Regions from separate parts of the Planococcus sp. 11815 genome, predicted to be linked through region 2. Evidence: riboswitches for the same ligand, from Rfam matches in the RefSeq annotation. Region 2 holds a riboswitch; the other holds the start of a gene.
The links. Region 2 has a riboswitch for cobalamin ahead of M1Q06_RS13485 (ABC transporter substrate-binding protein). Riboswitches for the same ligand answer to the same signal wherever they lie in the genome.
Positions count from the first base shown of each region.

Region 1: another riboswitch for cobalamin. It lies ahead of M1Q06_RS04255 (hypothetical protein); the one in region 2 lies ahead of M1Q06_RS13485 (ABC transporter substrate-binding protein).

Region 1 is NZ_CP096991.1:836,453-844,229, forward strand. It holds gene M1Q06_RS04235 (thiamine pyrophosphate-dependent dehydrogenase E1 component subunit alpha) at 1-915, shown strand, start outside; gene M1Q06_RS04240 (alpha-ketoacid dehydrogenase subunit beta) at 938-1,960, shown strand; gene M1Q06_RS04245 (biotin/lipoyl-containing protein) at 1,975-2,424, shown strand; gene M1Q06_RS04250 (ABC transporter substrate-binding protein) at 2,602-3,561, opposite strand; gene M1Q06_RS04255 (hypothetical protein) at 3,558-4,100, opposite strand; cobalamin riboswitch at 4,268-4,447, opposite strand; gene M1Q06_RS04260 (PF20097 family protein) at 4,639-4,887, shown strand; gene M1Q06_RS04265 (halocin C8 precursor-like protein) at 4,994-5,779, opposite strand; gene M1Q06_RS04270 (ferritin) at 6,138-6,635, shown strand; gene M1Q06_RS04275 (alpha/beta family hydrolase) at 6,699-7,457, opposite strand.
Region 2 is NZ_CP096991.1:2,679,502-2,687,278, forward strand. It holds gene M1Q06_RS13475 (adenosylcobinamide amidohydrolase) at 1-1,193, opposite strand, end outside; gene M1Q06_RS13480 (FecCD family ABC transporter permease) at 1,194-2,186, opposite strand; gene M1Q06_RS13485 (ABC transporter substrate-binding protein) at 2,179-3,156, opposite strand; cobalamin riboswitch at 3,504-3,685, opposite strand; gene argS (arginine--tRNA ligase) at 3,730-5,391, opposite strand; gene M1Q06_RS13495 (DUF1934 domain-containing protein) at 5,388-5,798, opposite strand; gene speB (agmatinase) at 6,382-7,254, opposite strand; gene speE (spermidine synthase) at 7,256-7,777, opposite strand, start outside.

The DNA.
Region 1 (7,777 bases), 1.5 Mb from region 2:
GTGGAGGCGTATACGGAAGGCAAGTCACCGGTGTTCAATATCGGTGAAGGCCCCGTGCCAGGTGAAATGCATCTCGCGACCGGACAGGAACCTGCCGCCGCAGGCATGATGGTGCATTTGACGAAAGACGATACGGTGACCGCACCTCACCGCCCACACCATCACGCGATTGCCAAAGGCGTCGATCTGAAAAAAATGACGGCGGAGATTTTCGGCAAGGAGTCGGGGCTCGGAAAAGGCAAAGGCGGCCATATGCATTTGTTCGATCCGGAAGTGAAGTTTTCGTGCGGCGGCATCGTGGCAGCTGGCATTCCTCATGCAGTCGGCGCGGCAATGGCTAGTAAGATGAAAGGGAAAGACTGGGTTGCCGTCGCGTTTATCGGAGAAGGCGCAGCGAATGCCGGCGCGTTTCACGAATCGCTGAACTTAGCGGCGCTGTGGAATTTGCCGCTCATCATCGTCGTCGAAGACAATTCGTACGGCATTTCGGTTCCAAAAACGGCGTCGACTTCTGTCGAATCGAATGACCTGCGCGCTTCGGCGTATGGCGTAGCGGGGGCTTATGTAAAAGATAATGATCCGATCGCGATGTACAAGGCGTCTGAAGAAGCGGTCAATCGGGCGCGCAACGGCCAAGGCCCGACAATCATCGAAATCGAGACTTTCCGCTTCCTCGGCCATTTCCAGGGCGACCCGGAATTGTACCGCGACAAACAAGAAGTGCCGGGACTGCGGGCGCGCGACCCGATCATGAAACTGCGCCAGCAGCTATTGGAGGCCGAACAAGTAACTGAAGCGGAACTGGAAGAGATCGAATCACGCGCCAAAAAAGAAGTCGATGATGCTTATCAATTCGCACGCGAAAGCGACTATCCAAAACCTGAAGCCGCATTGGACGATGTCTTTACATCTTAAGCCGAAAAGGAGAGATTCCGAAATGGAGACAGCGAAAAAAAGAATGCTGACGGGCAATAAAGCGATGGCGGAAGCGATTGCCCAGGAGATGGAGAACAATCAAAACGTATTCGTGCTCGGGGAGGATATCGGAAAATACGGCGGGATTTTCGGTTCGACGCAAGGCTTGATGGAACAGTTCGGGCCGGAGCGCGTGCTTGATACGCCGATTTCCGAGACAGCGTTCATCGGAGCGGCAATCGGAACGGCGGCAGAAGGCATGCGGCCGATTGCGGAATTGATGTTCGTCGATTTCTTCGGCGTCTGCATGGACCAGATCTACAACCATATGGCGAAAATCCCGTACATGTCCGGCGGCAATGTGCGCTTGCCGATGGTGCTCATGACGGCGGTCGGCGGCGGCTATAGCGATGCTGCGCAGCACTCGCAAACTTTGTATGCGACGTTCGCGCATATGCCGGGGATGAAAGTGGTCGCGCCGAGTACACCGTATGACTTAAAAGGCATGATGACGTCCGCGATCCGTGACGACAATCCGGTTGTGTTCATGTTCCATAAATCGCTTCAAGGACTCGGCTGGATGGACCAGCTCGATTATGCGGTCGGCCATGTGCCGGAAGAATCGTATACCGTGCCGCTCGACAAGGCGAATGTCATGCGGGAAGGGAAAGACGTAACCATCGTCGGCATCCAGATGATGACGCATTATGCGATGGAAGCGGCAGAGCGACTCGCACAAGATGGCATCGAAGCGGAAGTCATCGACCTGCGATCCTTGGCGCCGATCGATAAAGACACGATCCTCAATTCAGTGAAGAAAACGCATCGGCTGGTCGTCGTCGATGAAGATTACCGTTCGTATGGCATGACTGCTGAAATCGCGGCGATCGTCTCAGAAGAAGCGCTTTATGAACTCGAAGCGCCGATCAAGCGATTGGCAATTCCGGATGTGCCGATTCCGTACAGCCATGTGCTCGAAGATTTCGTCTTGCCGGGACCGGATAAAATCGTCGAGACAGTCAAACAGATGATGGATGAAGCGTAAGAGGAGGCGATTGGATGCATGATGTGACTTTGCCGAAGCTGTCTGAAGATACCGATGAGAGCTTGATTGTCCTGTGGTTCGTGGACGAGGGAGATTACGTCAAAGAAGGCGCCGTGTTGTGTGAAGTGCAAACGGAAAAAGCGGTGTCAGAAATTCGTGCCGAAACGAGCGGAACGGTGAAGAAGATTCACGTGAAGCGCGGAGATTCCGCGAAAGCCGGCACATTGCTTGCAGTTATCGATCCGAAAGGACAAGCTGCCGAGAACACGGGGGCTTCTGAAAAAGTCCACCTCGAACAGGCGGAAGAAAACGAAGCGGCACAAGAGACCGCGAGCTTTACCCGCGTATCGCCGAGACTGCGCCATCTAGCCAAAGAACTGGGCGTTAAACTTGAAGATGTCAAAGGCACTGGGAAAGGCGGGTCGATCACCGAACAGGACATCCGTGATGAAGCAGGATTATGAATAGAAAAAGACGCAACCGGTTTGATCGGTTGCGTTTTTTTATTGATGAATAGATTATTCATTGCCTCTGAAATAGAGGGAGAGCAGCACTCGTGCCGTTATTACTCGGAAATTGATAAACACTGCCATAGCTTAAAACATGCCTGCTCTTATTGACTGAAGTACAAATGAATAGATCTATTCCATTAATTCAGGATACACCGTTTCCGCCACCAACTGCACCGCTTCGCCGATGCGCGGTCCAGGGCGGGAAGTGATGTCGGAATCGATGAAGTGCACTTCGTCGTTTTCGATTGCCTCTACGGCAGACCAGCTGTCGCGTGCTTCGATATCGCCGACCGCATCTTCGACGTAAGAAACGGTCGTCAAGATGACTTCGGGATCGCGGGTGATGACTTCTTCTTCGGAGATACTCGGCCATCCTTCAAGATCTTCAAAGGCATTGGTTACTTGGGCGTGGTCAAGGATTTCCTGCATGAACGTCGATTTGCCGGTTGTGTAGATTTCTGGAGACGGGCTGATTTCCACGTACACTTCTTTTTGCTCTTCGACCGCTGCAAGGCGTTCTTGGACATCTTCGATTTGCGTTTGGATGCCTTCGATCACTTCAGCGCCTTTTTCTTCCTTGGCAAGAACAGAGGCGATTTGTTCGATATCGCCGTATACTTCATCGAATGAAGTAGCCGATTCGATAACGAATACCGGAATGTCGGCATCTTCAAGTTGGGAAAGGGCAGGCGGTGCCTCGCCGGTTGAATAAGCCAAAACGACATCCGGGTCGAGCTGGATGATTTTCTCGGCATTGAATTCCACGGAATCACTGACGCGTTCGATGTCCTGTGCCGCTTCCGGGTAGTTGTCATAGTCGGTAACGCCGACCAATTGATCGCCGGAATCGAGTGCAAAGACGATCTCGGTGTTGCTCGGGATGAGCGACACGATCGTTTCAGGCGCTTGCTCGAATTCGAGTTCTTCGCCGCGGTCATCGGTGACCGTGTACGGTGCGTCGCTTGCAGTTTCAGTTGGCGTTTCTTCTGTTGTTTCGTCTGTTGCCGGTACTTCGGCAGTATCATCTTGGCAAGCACCGAGTGTTAAAGAGAGTGGAATGCTGAGTAAGAGAAATGATTTGATTTTCACGAGTGAGTCTCCTTTTTCTTCATGCGTTTTGTTGGATAGGATTTGCTGACGAATGGGATTTCATCGACGCCGTGCTGCTTATTGGCATACACGGCCATGACAAAAAAGACATTGGCGAGCAGGTTGGCATAGTCCATCAAATGCTCCGGCACTTCGCGCTCAAGCATCACATGGTGCAGGGCGCGGACGGACTTTTTCGCTTCGCTGCGGCAGACGTGAAGAATGCACGCAGCGTGGGTTCCTTGCGGCAGGACGAACTGGCCGATTTCCTCTTTCACTTCCGCCACGTAGCGGTCGTACAAGTCGCTGAGCTCGGCGAGGTCTTGTTCGGTAATCGCGATTTTCCCGCGCACCGAGCCGTTCAAGTGATAAACCATCGGCTGCAGGCAGCGCAAATCATCGATGATTTGCGGGACATCGTTGACCGCGATGGCTTCGCCGATCCGTGTCGTCAAGGAATCGGTGCGGATCTCGAAATCGACCGTCGAAGCGCTTTCCCGCATGAACGGGTAGCACAGGTAGCGCATGTCTTTTTTCATTTGTTCACCTCCTGGATAGAATCCGTAAATATCAGCAGACGTATCGCTTTCAAAAAGAGACAAAAAAAGCCACTCTCAACGAAGAGAGTGGCACGATTGCGAATATCCAGCACAAGGCTGTCCATAGGAAAAAGTTGCCGTAGATCCTCTTATCTTCCGAAGAGCAAAAATACGTTCAGAAAAAGGTAGGTCTCCTGGCTTGTGCATCGCTTTACTCTAAGGCCTTCCCGGGTCTCCCCAGTGGCATCTCTTATTTCATACGCACTTACAGTTGCGGAAACAGCTCCGGATTTTCACCGGATTCCCTGTTACGCTGACGAATCAGCACCTTTTCCCTGCATGATTATTTACTTAGTTTCAGTGTAGCACTTTTGATTTGGATTTAGGAGGGCTGGACGAAAATGTTTAGAGCATGAGTCGTTAGAATAGGGGGAAGGGGGAGGAAAGTTTTATCAGCTGGGCATATGCCTAATTTTTGAGGGTAATTGAACAATAGCAGGGAAATGAGTGTTATCGCAAAACTTTAAGGAGGGGAACTATGGAAAATCACAATGGCCTGACATGCCCATTTTGCCAATCGGAAATGAAAAAAGGATTTATCCAGAGTGGCACAAGACTCGCATGGGTGCCGAAAGTATCCAAACTGAGTGCTGAGCCGAGCCTGACTAAAGGTTCTGTGTTGTTATCGGAACAAAGCCGTTTTTCCATCAACCATGTCGATGCTTTTCTGTGTGAATCTTGCAAGAAAGTCATCATTGATTATGAAAGCAATGAACAAGAACAATAACATTTATTCTCTTGAGAAAAATGGCAAATTAGATTTTCTATCAAATAAAAAAGAGCAGCGACGTCGCTGCTCTTTTTTGCTTTGAATAAATGAAGTATTCAAGTCATTAATTGCAGATTTGATCAGTAGCGGCTGTGCAGCCAACACTTCCTACAAGCGCACATATCGCAGCAAGGCCAAGACCGCCAAGGCCTGTTGTGATTCCTAACGCGCCAGCAAGAGCGTAACACGCCACACCGCCGCCCGTTCCGCAAAGAGCACCTACTGCATATTCACAAAAAGAAGCATACGCAACAAACTCGTTGCCATTGTCACTGGCATTTTGACTAGCGCCTTTAATGTTCTTTTCTGCATTGGCCACAAAATCTTCATGGCTTACTTCTAAACCATCTTGATCCCAAAGGCCTCCTTCATTATCGACCGTTACGTTGTAAACTTCAGTTTGTTTTCCGTCTAGGTTGAAGACTGCCTGGATATTGATATTGTCGCCATCCATTTGTTTAGCAAAGAGGGCTTGGTCTGTGATGACATCACGGTTCGCTACATCATACGTGAATTGCACGTAAGCCAAGTTTTCGCTTTGTTTAGCAAGTTCATCGAAGATAAATTCGACATATGCGATATCGCCTTTAGGACCTGGGACTGTGTTGATGATGATGTTATCAGTGGAGATGGCATTGATTTTACTAATCTTTTTATAAACTTGGTATTCATCCGTTTTTTTCAAGGTATTTCTGATTTGATTAAATTCCTTTTGACTAACATTCGAGGTCCCTTTTTCAAACATTGGACCTTCAGCTTGAGCAGCGCCTACAGAACTGAATGCTGATGAAACCAAAAGAATGGCCACTGCTACTAACATGAAGACTTTCTCAAACGATTTTATCGACATAGTTAATCTGCCTCCTAATTTTTTCTCTTTTGTGATATAAGCATTAAAGAAACAACCAAAGCGAAAATAAACAGAAACAACACAATGCCTAATTCCAAATTCGTGTCAAACATGTGCCTCCCCTCCTTCTCAAATGTGTCTTTACTATAATTTCCAATTGTTTAACTTTTAAACATATTTTTAGAAAATTAAAAATATTTTTGAAAAATAATTAGCCATAAAGGATCCCGAGTGAGAACGTGCTTCCCTTTTCCTTGCCAACATTATTGATAAGGGGCAGCAAAAGCAGTATGTCATTTATTGATTAATAAACGCACATGCTATAATGACGCTAAACAAGATAGAGGAGGAGTTCAATATGCTACCAACAAATTTGACAGAGGCGTTAAACGCTCAATTCAATAACGAACTTCAGGCAGCACATGCGTACACAGCGATGGCCTCGTACTTTTCAGGAAAAGGGTATCATGGATTTGCCAACTTCTATTTGATCCAATCAAGAGAAGAACATGTGCACGCGATGAAATTCTATCAATATCTAGTGACGATGGATGAACAGCCCGTACTCCAGGCGTTAACAGAACCTAGAAATGAATATGCAAATGCCTTGGATGTCGTGGAAGCGTCACTTGCGCAGGAAAAGTCAGTGACGTCAAACATATATAAATTGGTAAGCTTGGCCGATGAACTGCAGGAACATGCTACGCTTTCATTTTTGGATTGGTTCATTGAAGAACAGATGGAAGAAGAAAAAATGTTCCGCGACATGATCATTCGCATAAAAGGCATCGAAGAAGGCGGCGAGTATTTCCTGAAAATGGACGATGAGTTTGCTGCAAGAAAACTGGAAGAATAATAGGGTAGAAAACAAACAGCACACGGCTTAGCGTGTGCTGTTTTTATATGGATTATAAAGTTTTCACGACTCACTCTGACTTGAGGAGTGATCATTTTCTAACCAATCCACAATTAACTCTACGATGATTTTTTGTTGTTCACTAACGGTGATCTGCGCTTCATTGTCGCCGGATTGACTCCCATATACGCCGAAATAAGCGTGGTTTCCGCCTGGAATTTCAATGAAATCCGTTGTTTCCGGCAAGTTCGGGCTGTTTTCCTTAATTTTTTCAGGCGTACTTAAGCCATCTTCTGAACCGCTGATGGATAAAACGGGTAAGTTGGATTCGCTTAAATAGTCATTGCTTGCTGCGTATGCCCCAAGCAATAGGAGTCCGCTTACGCGGTCTACTTGCTGATCGGCATACATAGCGGCTGCTGCGCCTCCCATGGAATGGCCCGAAACATACCACTCGATGCTGTCGTCACTTTTGATGATTTCATCCGCTTTTGAAACATCTAGAATTGATAAATTCAATCGGACTGAAGGTATGGCGACTGTGATATTTTGCTTTGATAATTCTTGTGCCAAATAGCCATATGCTTCAGGTTCGACTTTTGCACCGGGATAGAGGATCAACCCTTTTTCTGCATTTTCTGCCCTATAGATATACCACCCGTCCTCTGGTTCGATAACTTCCTCCATTTCGATTTGATCCGCATCTATCGCTTCAAATGTATCTTGAGCCCATATAAAAAAGATAGTGAAGCTCAGAATGACGAGTAAAGCTAGTGTGAAAAGCGAGATAAATAAGGTTTTTTTGTTTAGAATTTTTTTCATCACCGTTACCGAATTATTCCTAATCTCATCAAGTGGAAAGATATAGCCAATCCACTATTTAAAATTATAAATAATTTTCCTTTCTGGGTTTTGGAAATTATTAACTTAAGATATATAAAACTAACACTTGTATGAGGACTTAATTCTGAAAAAGAAATGTATATTTTCTTTTTACAATACGTCATATCAGACATATTAGGCTATGACTATGTTAATCGACGATAATTACTGTGGTCAAGGCAATAACCCTCATACTGAAGCAGGAAAAAAGAGGGGTTTCATCAGGCTGATTCTGTTTGGATTACCGAAAGCGCTCTAAA
Region 2 (7,777 bases):
ATGCCGTTTACCATGATCCACGTGTTGATGGTGCCGACGCGCTGTTCGCGCGCCACGGCCTGCGATACATCGACGCCGTTTCCGACACCCGCTGTCACCGCCACGACGATGCTGCCGAAATCCCCCGCGTATTCACGGACAATGGCATGCTCAGTGCGGACAGCGGTCATCATCGCTACGGTATCCGTCGCTTTCAATCCGCTGTCTTCGATATAATCGACCATTTCCTCAAAACTATTGTCGATATTATAGCTGGCATCGACGCGTCGATTGAGGAAATTGCGGAACCATCCAGAACCCGCGTTGACGACGGCAGACGAAACGGTCTTCAGTGGAAGCTGGCTTTGGTAGGCGACAAATTCCGGGGTCACGAGAAAATCTTCTGCTCTCACTCGCTGTCCCGCCGGCTTTCTGCGAACGCCAGGCAATAAAGTGATTTGCGGCTTCGGCAGCTCCGGATGGGGGTGATTGCTGACACGCGTCTGGTAGACAGATTCGACATCATGCGTCCTGACAACTTCGTGGGGCTCTCCTATTCGGACGATGTTTCCTTCGTCCATCAATAGAAGTTCATCGCAATACATGGAAGCCAAATTGATGTCATGGAAGATGGAGATAACCGTCAATTCTTTTTCGATCGCCTGTTTTTTGATGGTATCCAACAATTCTTTCTGGTGGTTGATATCGAGATGGTTGGTCGGCTCGTCAAGGAGCAAGACCGCCGCGTTTTGCGCCAAGGCTTGCGCTACGAAAACGCGCTGCTGTTCGCCTCCGGACATCTCTTCAAGTAATGTCGATTCATAGTGGCTGATGTCCATGAGCTTCATCGCTTCCTGGACTGCCGCTTCATCTTCTTCGGACCAAGACGAAAACCAGCCGCTTTGATGCGGATACCTGCCGAGAGAAACCGTTTCACGGACAGTGTGTGAAAAAGCATGCGCATGCAGCTGCGGCAAAACCGCCATCTTGCGGGCCAATTCCTTAGCTGGGAAATCGCCAACAGGCTTACCGTCGATCCGGACAACGCCGGCTGTCGGCTCCAAGACGCCGCTGATCAATTTCATCAAGGTAGATTTGCCGCTGCCATTCGGCCCGAGTATGCCAAGCATGCGGCCTTTTTCGACACCGAATGAGATGCGGTCGACGATTTTCTTGTCGCCATAGCCGCCTGACAACTTTTCAATTTGCAACATTTAAAGCCCTCCTCTGCGCTGGCGGAAAAAGATGAATGCAAAGACCGGCGCCCCGATAAACGCAGTAATAACGCCAATCGGCAATTCGGTCGGTGAAATGATCGTCCGCGCCACCAAGTCGCAAACAATTAAAAGCGCAGCCCCGTTGATAAACGATAACGGCAAGACATGGCGGTGGTCAGAGCCCCATACGAGGCGCGTGATGTGCGGGACGACCAAGCCAACAAAGCCGATGGTTCCAGATACTGCAACTGCTGATCCCGTCAGGACCGATCCGCCGATCAAAATCGCCATCTTGCTCTTCCTGACGTCTACACCCAAATGTTGTGCACGTTCTTCACCGAATAGCATCGCGTTTAATTCACGGCGGTAAAGCCATAAGACGAATGAACCGACAAGCACAAACGGCAGCGCCATCTGGACATAGGGCCAGCCGCGCATCGACACGCTGCCAAGCAGCCAGCCGATGATCTGCCGCAGTTCTTCACCGGTCAACGCAATCATCAAAGACATGATCGACCCCAGGAATGAACTGAAGATGATGCCGGTCAAAATAACTGTTTCCATCTTCATCGACCGGTCGACAAGCCGTGCAAAACCCATGACGGCGAGCATCGTGATCAAAGCGCCGATCATGCTGATGACCGGCAAGGTGAACAGGCCAAGAAACGGAATGGAGATGCCGAAAAAAAGCGTCATCACGGCACCGACAGCGGCACCGGACGACACTCCCAAAGTATATGGATCAGCGAGCGGGTTTTTCAGCAAGCCTTGAAAAGCTGCGCCCGCAATCGCAAGTGCCGCACCGACTAGTCCCGCAAGCACCACACGCGGCATGCGGATATTCCATAAAATATTCGCAGCTGCTTCGTCCGATGAAGGGTTCCAGATAACCGCCGGTGAAATTGGCACCGTCCCGACCGTCACTCCGAGCACTACTGCCCCGCCCAATAAAATCAGGGAGACTACATAGGCGAGTGCAGATTTACTCACTGAATGTCTCCGGATAAATCACTTCTGCCAAAGTCATCAAGCCTTCCGTCAAACGCGGGCCTGGACGCGTGACAGTATCAGGGTTCAATTCATAAATGGCATCTTCTTGCACGGCCGTCACATCTGCATAACCGCTGCGCTCTTTGATCAATTCAGCAGCATTTTCGATATAACCGCCTTCTGTGGTGATGATGATTTCAGGGTTTGCCGCAACAACTGCTTCCGGATCCATGCTGATCCAGCCTTCTTCGCCTCCTGCGACATTTTCAGCTTGAATCATTGTCAGCATTTCATGGATGAACGTACCTGTACCGGCTGTATAAAGTTCCGGTTCGCTGCCAATCTCTACGAAGACCGATTTGGATTCGTCGACACCAGCCGCCAGTTCTTCAACTTCCGCGACTTGCGCTTCCATTTCCTCGATTAACCCGTCTGCTGCTTCCACTGCGCCTGACACTTGGCCTATGACGGAAATCGTTTCATATACTTCATCAAATGTTTCTGCGTTTTCTACGACAAAGACATTCAATCCGGCATCACGCAGCTGCTGATATCCTTCAGTTCCCATGCCAAGCCCTGATTCATGGGCCAAAACGACATCCGGCTGCAGGCTGATGATTTTCTCTACATTGAATTCTTGGCCGCCGATTTTTTCTAGATCTGCTACTTCTTCCGGATAATTGTCGAAATCCGAAACGCCGACCATTTTTTCGCCCAGCCCAAGCTCATAGGCGATTTCTGTATTAGAAGGAATCATCGAAACAAATGATTCCGGTTCTTCTTCGATGACTACTTCATCGCCCATTGCATCGACTAAGGTAACCGGGAATTCCGCTTCCGCTACTTCCGACGGCGGTTCAGCCGGTGTTTCTACATCTTGATCTTCGACAGGTGCCGCTTCGTCGCCGCATCCAGCCAGTACAATTGCGGCCATTCCTGCAGCCGTCCCGAATTTCCATATATTTTTCATCCTTATTCCTCCTGGTGTTTTGTTTTTTCCCTACCAAGCGCTCGCTCGGGGGCTCACAGGATGTGAGTCAGCTAAGCGTTGCGACAGGACGTCGCGCATTTAGCTTAGCCTCCATTCAGCCGCTTACGCTTTTCTTGGTGGCTAGTTCCAGCGCCTAGCTCCTCGGGTCATAAGCCACTCTGGCTGTGCGGCAAAAAGCGCCGCTTCGCCAGATTGTCTTATACCTGTCGGAGCTGAACAGCCGCTTCCACATTTCATTAAAAAAGTCCCCTGCATAAAGGATGCAGAGGACTTACAGGACGGGTTCGCAAAAAACAAGCGCGTCCGGCCTGTCCTCGCAAGCTTTCGGTTCGGTGTTCATGAAGGCAGGTCTCCTGGCTTGTGGTCATCGCTTGCTGCGCCTTCCCGGGATCTCCTAGTGGCCTTGCAGTTTGCTCTCACATACAGTGGCGGGACCGCGCCGGAATTGCACCGGCTTCCCTTTTAACTCATGTTCTTAGACATAAGCACCTTCATGATTGCTATTCAGTTGATTTGATGACTCCATTATACACCGAAAGCTCTAGTTGTCTTCTACATTTTTTCAGGAGCTTGGACGCCGACTGTCTTCAAGGCATTTGCGAGTGTCGTCTTAACCCCTTCGATCAGGGCAAGGCGCGAACGCGTCAATTCTTCATTGCTAGCATCCAATACTTTATTGGCGTTATAGAAACTGTGGAAGTTCGACGCCAGTTCATGGATATAAGTCGTGACGCGGTGAGGCGCACGGAGTTTTGCAGCATCTGCGATGACTTGTGGGAAATCGCCGATTTTCTTCAATACTTCGATTTCCTTTTCGTCCGTCAACAGCTCCAGATGCTCAGTCGAAGCGGTGAAGTTCTGCTCCGCTGCCTGGCGCAAGATCGAGCAGATGCGCGCATGTGCGTACTGGGAATAATAAACCGGGTTTTCGTTGGACTGGGAAACGGCCAAATCCAAGTCGAAATCCATATGGGAATCGCCGGAGCGCATCGCAAAGAAATAACGGACCGCGTCTAGGCCGACCAAGTCGACCAATTCGCGCATCGTCACGGCTTTACCGGTACGTTTGCTCATTTTCATTTTCTCGCCGTCTTTATACAATTGCACCATTTGGATGATGCTCACTTCAAGCGTATCGCGGTCGTAGCCAAGCGCTTCGATTGCTGCTTTCATGCGTGGGATGTAGCCATGGTGGTCAGCTCCCCAAATATTGATGAGCTTGTCGAAGCCGCGCTGGATTTTGTCTTCGTGGTAAGCGATATCCGGCGTCAAATAGGTGTAGGTGCCATCGTTTTTGATAAGCACACGGTCTTTGTCATCGCCGAATGTTGTCGAGCGGAACCAAGTGGCGCCGTCTTCTTCGTAAATATGGCCATTGTCGCGCAGTTTTTTCAATGCCGCGTCGATCTTGCCGTTTTCGTAAAGGGAAGTTTCCGAATACCACACATCGAAATGGACGCGGAAATCGGCCAAGTCTTTCTGCAATTTCGCAAGCTCCACTTTCAAGCCGTGTTCACGGAATGCTTTATAACGTTCTTGTTCTGTCATATGAAGGAATTTATCACCGTGCTCTTCAACGAGTGCCGCAGCGATATCGATAATGTCTTGCCCGCGGTAGCCATCTTCAGGCATACTTTCACCTTTGCCAAGCGCTTCGAAATAACGCCCTTCAATCGACAAAGCCAAATTATTGATCTGGTTGCCCGCATCGTTGATGTAATACTCACGGGACACGTCATAGCCGGCAAGGTCCAGGATATTGCACATCGAATCGCCAACAGAGGAACCGCGTGCGTGACCCAGATGAAGATCGCCTGTCGGGTTCGCAGAGACGAACTCGACTTGGACGCGCTGGCTGTTGCCGGAGTTCGAGCGGCCATACTCTTCGCCTTGCTCAAGTACAGTTTTGATGACATCGTTCAAATAATCTTTTTTGATGATGATGTTGATGAAGCCAGGGCCTGCGATTTCGACTTTTTCGATATTCGCTGACTGGGTGTCCAAGTTTTCCACGATGGCTTCTGCGATTGCGCGCGGCGGCTTTTTCGCAAGACGCGTCAATTGCATGGCCACGTTTGTTGCGTAATCGCCGTTCGCTTTATCTCTCGGCGATTCCAATTGGACCTGAACCGGTTCTTCTGTAAGTCCCGCTTTTTGGACCGCTTCGGCGATCGCCTGTTTAATGTTTTGCTGTACTTGTTCTACTGCGTTCATTTGGTTCCCTCCATAAACTGTATTTCCATTTCGTATTCGCCGGCAAAATCGTTTCCGAGCGCTAAGTCATAGCGCACTTTGAAACGGCTTTCCGTCATGATGAGTTCATGTGCTTTGGTCGTGAGCATGAACGATTCTTCCCCGTGGCGCAAATTGCCGGTCTGTTCCTTATCCAACAGAAACGGCAGGCGCATCTGCAAACCTCCGCTGCGCATCACGACCGCATCCGTTTCACCGAGTTTGACCGTTGTCCGGATATCGAGATCATCTTGCCGCTCATCGTATTGCAGATAGCGGCGTCCATTTTTCACGGTCAGAACGCCTTCTGAACGCAGTTCCATCACTTGATCTTCAGCACCCGGCTGGCGGATGATCGTCGTCAATTTGATTTTCACCGATTTCTTCATGTGCATCCGCCTTTCCGATAAATAATAACCTTTTCATTATAGCCCGATTGGCGCCGTTTTTTCAATCTAATCCGAGCCAGCTCCTCCGATGCTTCTATAAATGACAAAGGGCTTTCCATTGCCGTGATTTAGTTTTAGGCAAAACAAAGCCGGCCTGTTAAATACAGGCCGGCTTTGTTTTCGTTTTTGGAATTGGAAAGGCGCTTCCGCTTTTCTTCTTGTCCAGCTCCAGCGCCCAGCTCCTCGGGGCCATAAGCCACTCTGGCTGTGCGGCAAAGAGCGCCGCTGCGCCAGATCGTCTTACGCCTGTCGGAGCTGAACAGGCGCTTTCGCTTTTCTTATTGTCCAGCTCCAGCGGCTTGCCTCTCGGGTCGTAAGCCGACTGCCCTGTGCGGCAAAGAGCGCCGCTTCGGTCATTCGTCTTACGCCTGTCGGAGCTGAACAGGCGCTTCCGCTTTTCTTATTGTCTAGCTCCAGCGCCTAGCTCCTCGGGGCCATAAGCCACTCTGGCTGTGCGGCAAAGAGCGCCGCTGCGCCAGATCGTCTTATGCCTGTCGGAGCTGGACAGGCGCTTCCGCTTTTCTTATTTAACCCAGCCAAGAATCATTTCGCGGATGAGTTTGCTTGCCGTGTTCGCTGTTTGATCGGAATGATCGTAAACTGGCGCGAGTTCAACGAGGTCGAAGCCGACGACGTTGACGCCCGATGCTGCGATGGCATGGATCGATGCGAGCAGTTCGCGCGATGTGATGCCGCCAGCATCGACCGTCCCAGTGCCTGGCGCGTGTGCTGGATCGAGCACGTCCATATCGATCGTAATGTAGACCGGACGGCCGTCGAGTGTCGGCAGTACTTGTTTCAAGGGCTCGAGCACTTCGAATTTATACAAATGCATGCCTTGCTCTTTCGCCCATTCGAATTCTTCTTTCATTCCTGAACGGATGCCGAACGAGTAGACGTTTTTCGGGCCGATGTGATCGGCAATTTTACGGATCGGCGTTGAATGCGAATATTCTTCGCCTTCATAGTTTTCACGGAGATCGGTATGCGCATCGAAATGAATGATGGCAAGATCGTCGTAGCGGCTCGCGACTGCTTTCATGACCGGCAATGACACCAAATGCTCGCCGCCCATGCCCATTGGGATTTTCCCATCAGCCAACAACGTGTGTACATAGGTTTCGATTTCGAGAAGGGATTTTTCCGGATTGCCGAACGGCAACGGGATGTCCCCTGCATCGAAGAATTTTACGTCTTCAAGTTCGCGGTCAAGGTATGGGCTGTATTCTTCCAACCCAATCGAGACTTCGCGGATTTTATTCGGGCCGAAACGCGAGCCGGGACGGTAGCTGACGGTCCAGTCCATCGGCATGCCGTAAAGGACTGCTTTCGACTCTTCGTAATTCGGATGGCTTTTGATGAATACTTTTCCTGAATAGGTTTCGTCAAAACGCATCTTATTCACCCGTCAAATCTTTCACAAATTTCGGCAAAACGAATGCCGCGTTGTGCAATTCCGGTGTGTAATATTTTGTTTCGATATCGTGGAATCGCTCAGCTGGCACTTCAAGCGGGTTGTATTTTTTCGAACCGATCGTGAACGACCACAAACCGCTCGGGTAAGTCGGGATGTTCGCGAGGTATAATTTCGTAATCGGGAAAATCTCTCTGACATCGCTTTGCACTTGCTTGATCAAATCCGGCGTGAACCACGGATTGTCCGATTGTGCCACAAAGATGCCGTCTTCTTTCAAGGCTTTCGAAATGCCAGCGTAGAAGCCTTTCGAGAACAAATTCACTGCCGGCCCGACCGGTTCAGTGGAATCGACCATGATGACGTCGAATTCATTTTCCGATTCCGCGATGTGCATGAAGCCGTCGCCGACGATTACTTCAACGCGTGCATCTTCTAAGCCGGATGCGATCGATGGCAAGAATTTTTTCGAGTACTCGATGACTTTGCCGTCGATGTCGACGAG